DNA from 2 places in the Micromonospora eburnea genome. Region 1 is predicted to be linked to the other one. Evidence: riboswitches for the same ligand, from Rfam matches in the RefSeq annotation. Region 1 holds a riboswitch; the other holds the start of a gene.

Region 1 (5,021 bases):
ACCGCCGAGCTGCTCTACGGCATGGCCCTGCTCGCCGAGGGCGGGGAACTGGCCGACCCGTCCCGGTTCACCCGGATCCTCGCCGACCGGCTCGCCCGGGCGCTGTAGTCGTCGCCTCCGCCGGCCGCGGCAGCCACGCCGCGGCCGGGCGGGGTCACCTCCCGGCGACGACCCCCACCATTCACTGGCTGGCCGTGGCGAGGGCCGCGGCGAGGGCCGCGGCCTTTTCCTTGCCGATCGCGGCGACGATCGCGGTGGCGGCGTCGGCCGGGGACTGCCCGCCGAGCGCCTGTACGGTCGCCGCGGCGATCGCGGCGGCGGTCGGTGCGGCATGGGTGGTCTGGTAGAGGTCGTTGAGCACGCTCAGCGCCGACATGCCGGCGGGGAGGCCGCCACCGGTGTACTGCCAGGGCAGCCTGCGCATCTGCGCGGCGACGGTCGGGTCGGACAGGATCGCGGAGAACTCGGCGGGGGTCATGGTGTCGTCCTTCGTCAACAGGGCTCGCAGTTGGGCGAGCGTGCCGCGGTATGCGTTGCAGTCGGTCTGGCCGGACGCGCCGGGGCAGGTCACGTTCGACCCGTACTGCCAGATCGACGGGGTCACCCCGCCGTACGCGGCCCAGCCCCGGCCGCCGTCCCCACCGCCCCGCGCGTAGACGGCGGCGGGTGTGCCGGTGGGGTTGCTGCCGTAGTCGCTGGCGACCAGGGGTGCGTTGAGCGGCCGGAGATCGGGCCGGCCGAGGTTTCCGTCCCAGTTCCACTTCGGTAGGTAGATCGCCAGCACCCGCTGGTCGACGGCGTGCCAGCGGTTCACGAACCGGCGTACGTCGTCGAAGCGCGGCCACAGTCCGTTGGCGACCAGCTCCGGGTAACGCTCGACGTCGAGCATCGCCCACACCGCGCCGATCCCGTCGAGGGTGCGACGCAGGTAGTCGACCTGCCGGTTGGTGCTGGCCTGGTCGCCTCTGATCAGGTTGTGGTAGCCGCCGATCACGTCGAAGCCCGCGCGGTTCGCACCCTGTGCCATCTCGCTGACATGTGGGCTGGGCGGGTTGAATCCCTGCGGGTCGCCGTAGGTTGCCCGCAGGCACAGGACGGGGGAGGTGGCCCGGAGAACCGCGGTCCAGTTGAACTCGCCCTTGACGCGGTTCCAGTCGTGGTACGACAGGTCGGCATAGATCACAGCCATTGCCATCACCTCTGCGGCCAACCGTAGCTCGACCTATCTGACCTGCGCTAATGTGAGGATCGGTCGGTGTGATGGGGCGGTCTGCGACTGCCGGACGCCGGGGTCGCGCGGCCTTCGAGGCGTCAGACCTGGCCGGCGTAGAAGCCGTGGCGGGCCAGCGGCTCCACGATCTCGCGCTCCTCGTAGGACAGGTGCGACAGCAGGGTGTCGGTGAGGACATCCACCGCCTGTTGAAGCCGGGTGAAGTCCCCCGGGTTGCGGATCAGGTCGACCAGGGCGCGGTCCACTCCCTCCACCACGTCGTGGATCACCACGTGCTCCGCCTCCAGGCGGTCGAGCACCGGGCCCAGCCCGGGCTCCGCGCGTCGCAGATGCGGGAAGATCGAGTTGTCCTCCAGCCCGTGGTGCTGGGTGACCACCGTGCAGTACGCGGCGCAGTACGCCCCCAGCGTCCAGTTGTTCTGCCGCATGGTCATCTGGTTGAGCACGGCCCGGGCCGCGCCGGCGGAGACGACTCCGCGCTTGACCTGTTCGAGCAGGTCGCGCACCTGCGACAGCTCCTGCCGCAGGTGGTCGTGCACGTCCACCAGGTGCGCCCCGACGGCCTGGGCGTGCGGGGTGTAGACGTGGCCGGCCGGAGCGGGCGGGGCGGCCGGGCGGGTCGACTCGTCCCAGAGCTGATGGTCGGTCAGTCGTACCCCGGGGTCGGGGGTGGGGGCGACGGCGAGCGCGGCGGCGCCGCCGGCCTCGACCGCCTCGCGTTGTTCCTCGGTGGCCGCGGCGCGGGTGCCGGGTTCGGTGCGTTCGGCGGCGACCAGTTCGCGGACCGCGGGCGCCACCTCCTGCGCGAAGAGTTGGATCGTGGTGGGGTCGTCGGCGCCGAGGATGAACGTGGAGATGCCGAGGTCCAGGGTGAGCCCGGCCAGTTCCTCCACCCACTGCGCGGGAGGCCCGGCCAGGAAACCGGTGGAGGACCGGGCGAACCGGCCGGAGACGTTGAGCAGCCGCCGCACCGCGCGAGGGTCGCGGCCGGCCGCCTCGGCGCCCTCGTCGATCAGCGTGTTCAGCTCCGGCAACTCCGCCGGCCCGTTCGGCAGGTACGACAGCGACGGCAGCCAGCCGTCCGCCGCGCGGCCGACCAGCCGCAACATCCGCGGCTTGTACGCGCCCACCCAGATCCCCACCGGGTGGGCCGGTGACGGCCCCCGCTTCGCCCCGACCACCCGGTAGTGCTCGCCCTCGACCCGGACCATGCCGCGCCGATCGGCGTCCCAGACCTCGCGGATCACCCGGATCGCCTCGTCGAGGGCGTCCACCGCCTGCCCGGGGCTCAGCCGTCGCCCGCCGACCGCCTCGATCGCCTCCCAGAACGCGCCGGCCCCGAGCCCCAGCTCGACCCGGCCGCCGGTGAGCAGGTCCAGACTGGCCACGCTGCGCGCCAGCACCACCGGCTGGCGCAGGGGCAGGTTGAGCACGTTGCCGGCCAGCCGGACCCGACTGGTCGCCGCGGCCACGAACGACATCAGCGTCCAGGTGTCCAGGAAACCCGGCTGGTACGGATGGTCCTGGAAGGTGACCAGGTCGAGGCCGGCCTGCTCGCAGAGCTTGGCCAGCGCCACCACCTGCTCCGGTCGGGCCGCGGTGGGGGTGAGGAAGCCCCCGAAAACCAGTTCGTGTCCGTAGTCGGTCATCATTCTCCGCCTGCTCAGCCGGCCCGGCGATCGCGCCGGACCCCGCCACGGTAGTCGGCGCCGCCGGCGTCGCGTCCGCCGCTCCCGGAACCGACAGGTCGTTCACAATCGGCCGTTGCGATGGGGCTGGTAAATGCCTGGTGGGCCGACCGCCACCGTCCTGAAGGGAGAGGGTGGTTTTTCGGCTTTGCCGTCTCCGGCTGAGGCGGCTTGTAAGGCACCTTCGGACGGTGCGCAACTCGTCCGCGACGCCTTCGCCCGGCCGGGTGAAGAACTTCACAAGAAGTGGGCGATCATCCGAAATCGTCCCTAACGTCGTTTGTGTTCGCGATCGCGGACACCCCGGGCCGGTAACGCCTAATCCCGCCACCGGCCTGTGGTACCTGGACCTCAGGCGGGAGCGGGGGACCCACATGTTCCTCGGTGCTCGACACCTCGGGGTGAAGCCGCCGATCCGGCGGCCGGGCTCCTCGGCCCGAACCCGACAGCTCACCTCGTCGGCGTGGAGGAACCCACATGGCAACTGAACACGTCGCACGTCGCCGACGCGTCACCGGGCGTCGGGTCGCCATCGGAGCGCTCGTCGCCGGCGCCGCCGCCATCCTCGCGCCGGCCGCACCGGCGAGCGCGTCCAGCGTGAACTGGGACGCCATCGCGCAGTGCGAGTCCGGCGGCAACTGGCACATCAACACCGGCAACGGCTACTACGGCGGACTCCAGTTCTCGAAGAGCACCTGGAACGGCTACGGCGGCCAGCGGTACGCCAGCCGCGCCGACCTGGCCAGCCGCGGTGAGCAGATCGCCATCGCCGAGAAGGTCCTGGACGGGCAGGGCATCGGTGCCTGGCCGGTCTGCGGCCGCAAGGGCGGCTCGACGAAGCACCACTCGTCCACGTCGGAGTCCGCCGGCCGCAGATCGCCGAAGAAGGCGACCAGCGAGCGGGCGTCGCGGGACGGCCAGCCGGCGACCCGCGGCCACCGGCGTACCCCGTCGAGCTCGGGCGGCACCGACAGCTACCTGGTCAAGCGCGGTGACACCCTGTCCGAGATCGCCGACGCGCGCGACCTCGCCGGCGGCTGGCAGGCGCTGTACGAGCGCAACCGGCGGGTGGTCGGTGACGACCCGGACCGGATCTTCCCGGGCCAGCGACTGCGTCTGCCCTGACCCGTCGTGGGGCGGCAGCCTGTCGCCCACGTGGAGTGGCCACCCCCACCCGGGGTGGCCACTCTTCGGGTGACGGCGGCCCGGGCACGCCGTCGTGCCCGGCCGGGTCGGCGGCGGCGGGCGTGGTTGCTAAGGTCACGGTGCTCCGGAAAGACGTGAAGAAAGCGCGGCTATGACCAACGACCCGTTCTCCGCGGCCGCGAGCCTCGACGAACTGCTCACCCAGACGCAGCAGGCGCTGTCCTCGATGCGGTCCCGGGCGGCCGAGCAACCCGACGGCGACCCGGGGCGGTTGCTCCGCGCCGAGGGCTCCGCAGCCGCCGGCCAGGTCCGCGCCGTGGTCGTCCAGGGTGGCCGGCTCGAGTCCGTCACCGTCGACCCGCAGTTGGCCGAGGCGGGCATGGAGGTGGTCTGCGGGCACGTCGTGGTGGCCGTCAACGCGGCCCTCGCCGACCTCGACGCCCAGGTCAGCGCCTCGGCGCGGGCCGACGTCGACGCCCTCGCCGCGCGGCTCGGCGGGCTCCAGGAGCAGTCGGTACGGCAGATGGAGCTGTTCAGCCGGGCGATGGAGGACGTTGTGGCCCGGCTCAACCGCGGCGGTGACGTGGGCGCCCGGGCGGACCGCTGAGGCGAGCGGCGCCCCCGGTCCGGGGCGGTTACCGGCTGCTCCCGGCGGCCCTGGGACGGACGAGGCGCGGGCTGACGCGACGAAGCGGCCGGCCGCCGGGAGGACGACGGCCGGCCGCTTCTTCCGTGATCAGGAGAGGTTGACCGCGGCGTCGTCGATGACGAAGGAGGTCTGCAGAAGACTGTCCTCCACGCCGCTGAACGAGATGGTGGCGGTCGTGCCGGCCAGCGACGAGATGTCGAAGGACCGCTGGACGTAGCCGACGGCCGCGTTGGCGTTGGAGTAGGTGGCCAGGGTGGTGCTACCCGCCTTGACGGTCAGCTTGTCGTAGGCCGTGGAGCCCGACTCC
Region 2 (5,021 bases), 3.4 Mb from region 1:
CATGCACGAGGGCGCCGCCGAGGGCCGCGCCGACGAGATGGCCACCGAGATGATGGCCGCCGTCGGCCGGCTGATGAAGCGCGGCTGAGCCGATCCCTCCGGCCCGACGCAGCCTCGCAAGGTCGTACTCGATTCAGGAAGTAGTGGCATCGGAGCAGGTCTGACACCACTCGATCCATGGTTCTGCACGATCTTGCGAGGCGCGGCGCGGCACGGCGCGAGAACGGCGGTGGCGGGTCAGCGGCGGTCGAGCCGCTTCCGCATCGCGTCGATCTCGGCCCGCTGGGTGTCGACGATCCGCTGGGCGAGCGCCCGGGCCTCCGGGTCGGCTCCCCGGGCCAGCTCGTCCTCCGCCATCCTGATCGCGCCCTCGTGGTGGGCGATCATCATGGCCAGGAACTGCCGGTCGAAGTCGGCGCCCGAGGACGCCGTCAGCTTCGCCATGTCGGCGGCGGACATCATCCCCGGCATGCCGTGATCCATCTCCGGCATCCCGTGGCCGGCGCTCGCCGACGGGACCGGCCGGCCCCAGGCGGCGAGCCAGCCGGTCATGGTGGCGATCTCCGGTGCCTGGGCCGCCCTGATCTGCTCGGCCAACTTCTTCACCTCGGGGTCGGCGGCCCGCCCCTCGGCCAGCGCGGCCATCTCCACGGCCTGCCGGTGGTGCGGAATCATCATCTGGGCGAACATCGCGTCGGCGTCGCCGAACGAGGCCCCGGCGGAGGGCGAGCCGCTGCCCGCCGAGCCGGTGCCGGGGTGGGTGGTCGAATGATCGGTGCCGCCGCAGGCGGCTAGTGCGAGAGCCGCGACGGCGGTCGCGCCGGCCAGGGCGGTCCGGCGCACGAGGGTACGAGTGAACACGGTTGGGCCTTTCGGTGTCGGAAGGTACGCAGCGGACGGCGGACGCGGGTCACCGGTTTTCGTCCGGTCCACCCGCGCCGGGGCGTCCTATCTGCGCAGCACCGACACCGCCGCCAGGCGCAGCCCGTACGGCCGGAGCGGCGGGGCGCGCGGCCCACGGGTGGCCCGGTGCGGGCGGCCGAGGCCCGGCCCGGCGAGCCGCGACGCGGCCCGTAGCAGCACGGTGACCAGCAGCGCCACCGCGAACGCGCCGAGGACCGCCAGGCACACGCTCCATCCGGACGGGTCGCCGCCGAGGTCACGTAGCGGCAGCACGCCCGCGTGGCAGCCGTCACCCGGGCAGGTCTCGACCGCGGCCAGCGCGGCGACGGCCGGGTGGTGCCCGCTGTCGTGCCCGCCGGACCGACCGGCGGGACCATGTGCGCCGTGGCCGAGGGTGTGCATGGCGGCCAACCCGACCAGCGTGCAGAGCAGCAGCAGGAGCCGGGCCATCCGCCCGGTCATCGGCGCCGCCTTCGTACGCACGTCGACCACGCTAACCGGTGCGGCCGGGCCGGCCGCGGGGAACCCGTCGATCGGGTCGCTCCGGGCCGGCCTGGCTACCATTCCCCGCGATGACTGGCGCCGCCGCCCCCGTGCGCCTCCGCCGGCCCGGTGAACCGACCAGCCCGGCGACACGTCTCCGGCTGTGAATCGTTGGGAGTTTCGCCATGGGCGCCGACCACACCCGTCCCGCTCCGTCCGCCCCGCCCGGCGTACGACGGATCCTCGTCGCGACGGTGGTGCCGCTGTTCCTGGTCACCGTGGTCGCCGCGCTCGTGCTCTGGCCACGGGACACCCGGGAGCCGGCGGGCAGCGCGGACGTGCCGCGCTACCACGGCACGGTGACCCGGGTGGTGACCGAACCCTGCCCACCGGCACCGGAGACGCCGGAGGGCGACCCGGGGGGCTCCACCGGCCCCTGCGGTACGGTCACCGTCGCCGCCGAGCAGGGCCCGGACGCCGGACGGCAGGTCGAGGCACCCGTCCCGGCCGGCCCCGGCGCGCCCCGGGTCGAGGTGGGCGACGCGGTCGTGCTGGTCGAGTTGGCGGACCCGGCCGACCCGGCGACGAAGAGCTACCAGATCGCCGAACACCAGCGCGGCGCGCCACTGGCCTGGCTCGCCGTGCTCTTCGCCGTCGCCATCGTCGCGTTCGGCCGCTGGCGCGGGTTGGCCGCGCTGGGCGGCCTGGTGGCGAGCTTCGCCGTCCTGCTCGGTTTCGTGCTGCCCGGGATCGCCGGCGGCCAGCCGCCCCTGCTGGTGGCGATCGTCGGGTCCGCGCTGATCATGTTCGTGGTGCTCTACCTGACCCACGGGATCTCCGCGCAGACCTCGGTGGCGGTGCTCGGCACCCTGGGCAGCCTGGTGCTGACCGGCGTCCTCGGCGCCCTGGCCACCGCGGCCACCCACCTGACCGGCTTCGGCAGCGAGGACGCCACCACCCTGTCGATGTTCCAGAGCGACGTCGACCTGCACGGGTTGCTTCTGGCCGGCATCATCATCGGCTCGCTCGGTGTGCTGGACGACGTCACCGTCACCCAGGCCGCCACGGTCACCGAGCTGGCGTACGCGAACCCGGGGCTGTCCCGGATCCAGCTCTACCGGGCGGCCACCCGGGTGGGCCGCGCGCACATCGCCTCCACGGTCAACACGATCGTGCTGGCGTACGCGGGCGCTTCGCTGCCGCTGCTGCTCCTGCTCGTCGCCGACTCACGCCCGCTGAGTCAGATCCTGACCAGCGAGTTCCTGGCCCAGGAGATCGTCCGTAGCATCGTGGCCACGCTCGGCCTGATCGCCGCCGTACCGCTGACCACCGGGCTGGCCGCGGTGGTCACCGCCGCCGGCCGGCGCGCCGGGTCGGAGACCGAACCGCCGGAGCGGCCCGCCTCCCGGCCACCGGCGGAGCGGGACGACGCCCTGGCGGCGCTCGGCGGGGCGGTCGCGGGGCGGCGCGGGCCGCAGGGGAACACGGAGGACGCATGGCGAGACTCCACAGCGTGATCACGGGTTCCAAACGCGACGCCGGTCACGCAGGGCGACGACGAAATCGCACTATTGGTCGGCTTCCGGACGTAGATCGCCGCGGGGACTCTCAGGTAACGTCGCTGCCGGTCACCGCCGAAGGCGCGCAGCGGCGCCTGCGGTGCCGCCGCCCAATCGCCCGACGGCGAGCCGGGGAACCAGGTACGAGGGGTGAATCCGCGTCAGCGGTAGGGGCCACTTCCGCCCCGAACCCGGCAGCTAACCCGGTCGGCGGTCGACGGAAGGGAACACTGTGACGGCACCCCTGCGCCACTGGTTGACACCCGTGGTGGCCGTACTCGCCGCGTTCGCCATCGTCGCCGGGCCGGCCCCGGCGCTGGCCGCGCCGACCAACCCCACCCCCTCGGGGCACGAGGAGGACAACGATCCTCCGCTCATCACGGACGTCATCGACGCCACGAACCGCGCCTACCTCCAGGCCAAGGCGAAGCTGGAGAAGTCGAAGAAGCGCCAACTCCAACTGGCCATCGAGGTACGCGCCGCGCAGGCCGAACTCGACGCGCTGCGCCCACAGGTCGGCCAGGTCGCCGCGCAGTCGTACCGCACCGGCCGGATCGGTGCGGTGGCCGTGCTGCTGGAGAGCAACTCGCCCGACTCGTTCGTCCAGCGGGCCGCCGCCCTGGACGAGCTGAACCTGGTCAACGGGCAGCGGCTGGCGGCGATCAACGCGGCGAAGACCCGTGCGGAGCAGGCCAAGCTCGCGCTCGACGCCGAGGTGCGCGAGCAGGAGAAGCAGAAGAACGCGATGGCGCGGGAGAAGGTCGCGGCGGAGAAGGCGTTGGCGCTGGTCGGCGGGAAGGGCTTCACCGGCGGTCTGGTCTCGGCCACCTCGCCGGTGGCCCGGATCGGTCCCGGTCGCACCGCCGACGGCGGCTGGAAGCCCGAGTCGTGCAGCGCGGACGACCCCACCACCTCGGGCTGTATCACCCCGCGCACCCTGCACGCCTACAAGGAGGTCCGGCGGGCCGGCTTCAACCGCTTCGCCGGCTGCTACCGGCCTGGTGGGCCGTGGGAGCATCCGAAGGGTCGGGCCTGCGACTGGTCGTTGCAGAACAGCGGCTTCGCGCCCTGGCACAACAACGACACCCGGATGTACGGCAACAACCTCGCCGCCTTCCTCATCCGCAACGCCGATCGGCTGGGCATCTACTACGTGATCTGGAACCGGCAGATCTGGTTCCCGGCGACCGGTTGGAAGTCCTACAGCGGCCCCTCCAACCACACCGACCACGTCCACATGTCGCTGCTCTAGCCGTCGTACGCCGAGGGGCGCGTCAGACCACCGTCGTGGTCGGCGTGCCCGCCGGCACCTCGGCCACCGTCCGCACCTCGCCCGCGCTGAGCCGGTACGACATGCCGACCACCCCGCACCGGCCGACGGCCACCAGGTCGGCGAGCACGGCGGACCGGGCCAGCAGCGCCTCCACGGTCTGCGCGATGTGGATGTCGACGATCCCGTCCACGTCCTCGATGCCCTGCCGGGCGGCCCGGCGCAGGCTGGGCACGACGGCCTCGACCACCGCCCCCAGGTGCCCGGCCGGGGAGGTGCCGGTGGCGACCGCTTCGCGGGCGGCCTGCACCGCCCCGCAGGAGTCGTGCCCGAGCACCACGACCAGCGGTACGCCGAGCACGGTGACCGCGTACTCGACGCTGCCGAGCACCTCGGGGCCGACGGTGTGGCCGGCGGTCCGCACCACGAAGACGTCTCCGAGGCCACGGTCGAAGATGATCTCGGCAGCGAGCCGGGAGTCGGAGCAGCCGACAATCACCGCGAAGGGGTGCTGGCCGTCGGCGACCGCGGCCCGGTGGCCGGCGTCCTGGTTCGGATGCCGGGGTACGCCCGTGACGAAGCGACGGTTGCCGGCGTACAGCTCGGCGAGCGCCTGTTCGGGAGTGGTCGGCGTCACGGCAGTCACCTCGTCCTCGCGTGGAACGACCTGGTCAACCCGGTCGGCGGCGGAGACGGCCGCGGGAACCACCGTCACACCCACAGCCAAGATACGTCAAGATTTACGTGATACAGGTTTCATGTGTTGCCGAGCGCTTGACCTGACGGCAGCGGGAGCGGGCCGGGGC

Evidence for each region. Region 1 has a riboswitch for cyclic di-AMP ahead of GA0070604_RS17225 (transglycosylase family protein). Riboswitches for the same ligand answer to the same signal wherever they lie in the genome.
Region 2: linked by a shared signal. The riboswitch ahead of GA0070604_RS02335 (coiled-coil domain-containing protein) and the one ahead of GA0070604_RS17225 (transglycosylase family protein) in region 1 are both predicted to bind cyclic di-AMP.

Annotation. Positions count from the first base shown of each region.
Region 1 covers NZ_FMHY01000002.1:3,798,287-3,803,307, reverse strand. The annotation lists gene htpG (molecular chaperone HtpG) at 1-108, shown strand, start outside; gene GA0070604_RS17235 (glycoside hydrolase family 25 domain-containing protein) at 182-1,189, opposite strand; gene GA0070604_RS17230 (LLM class flavin-dependent oxidoreductase) at 1,312-2,880, opposite strand; cyclic di-AMP (ydaO/yuaA leader) riboswitch at 3,225-3,398, shown strand; gene GA0070604_RS17225 (transglycosylase family protein) at 3,397-4,044, shown strand; gene GA0070604_RS17220 (YbaB/EbfC family nucleoid-associated protein) at 4,217-4,672, shown strand; gene GA0070604_RS17215 (M4 family metallopeptidase) at 4,802-5,021, opposite strand, start outside.
Region 2 covers NZ_FMHY01000002.1:442,193-447,213, reverse strand. The annotation lists gene GA0070604_RS02355 (metal-sensitive transcriptional regulator) at 1-88, shown strand, start outside; gene GA0070604_RS02350 (DUF305 domain-containing protein) at 238-861, opposite strand; gene GA0070604_RS02345 (DUF6153 family protein) at 949-1,386, opposite strand; gene GA0070604_RS02340 (YibE/F family protein) at 1,572-2,903, shown strand; cyclic di-AMP (ydaO/yuaA leader) riboswitch at 3,043-3,173, shown strand; gene GA0070604_RS02335 (coiled-coil domain-containing protein) at 3,178-4,197, shown strand; gene GA0070604_RS02330 (carbonic anhydrase) at 4,220-4,852, opposite strand.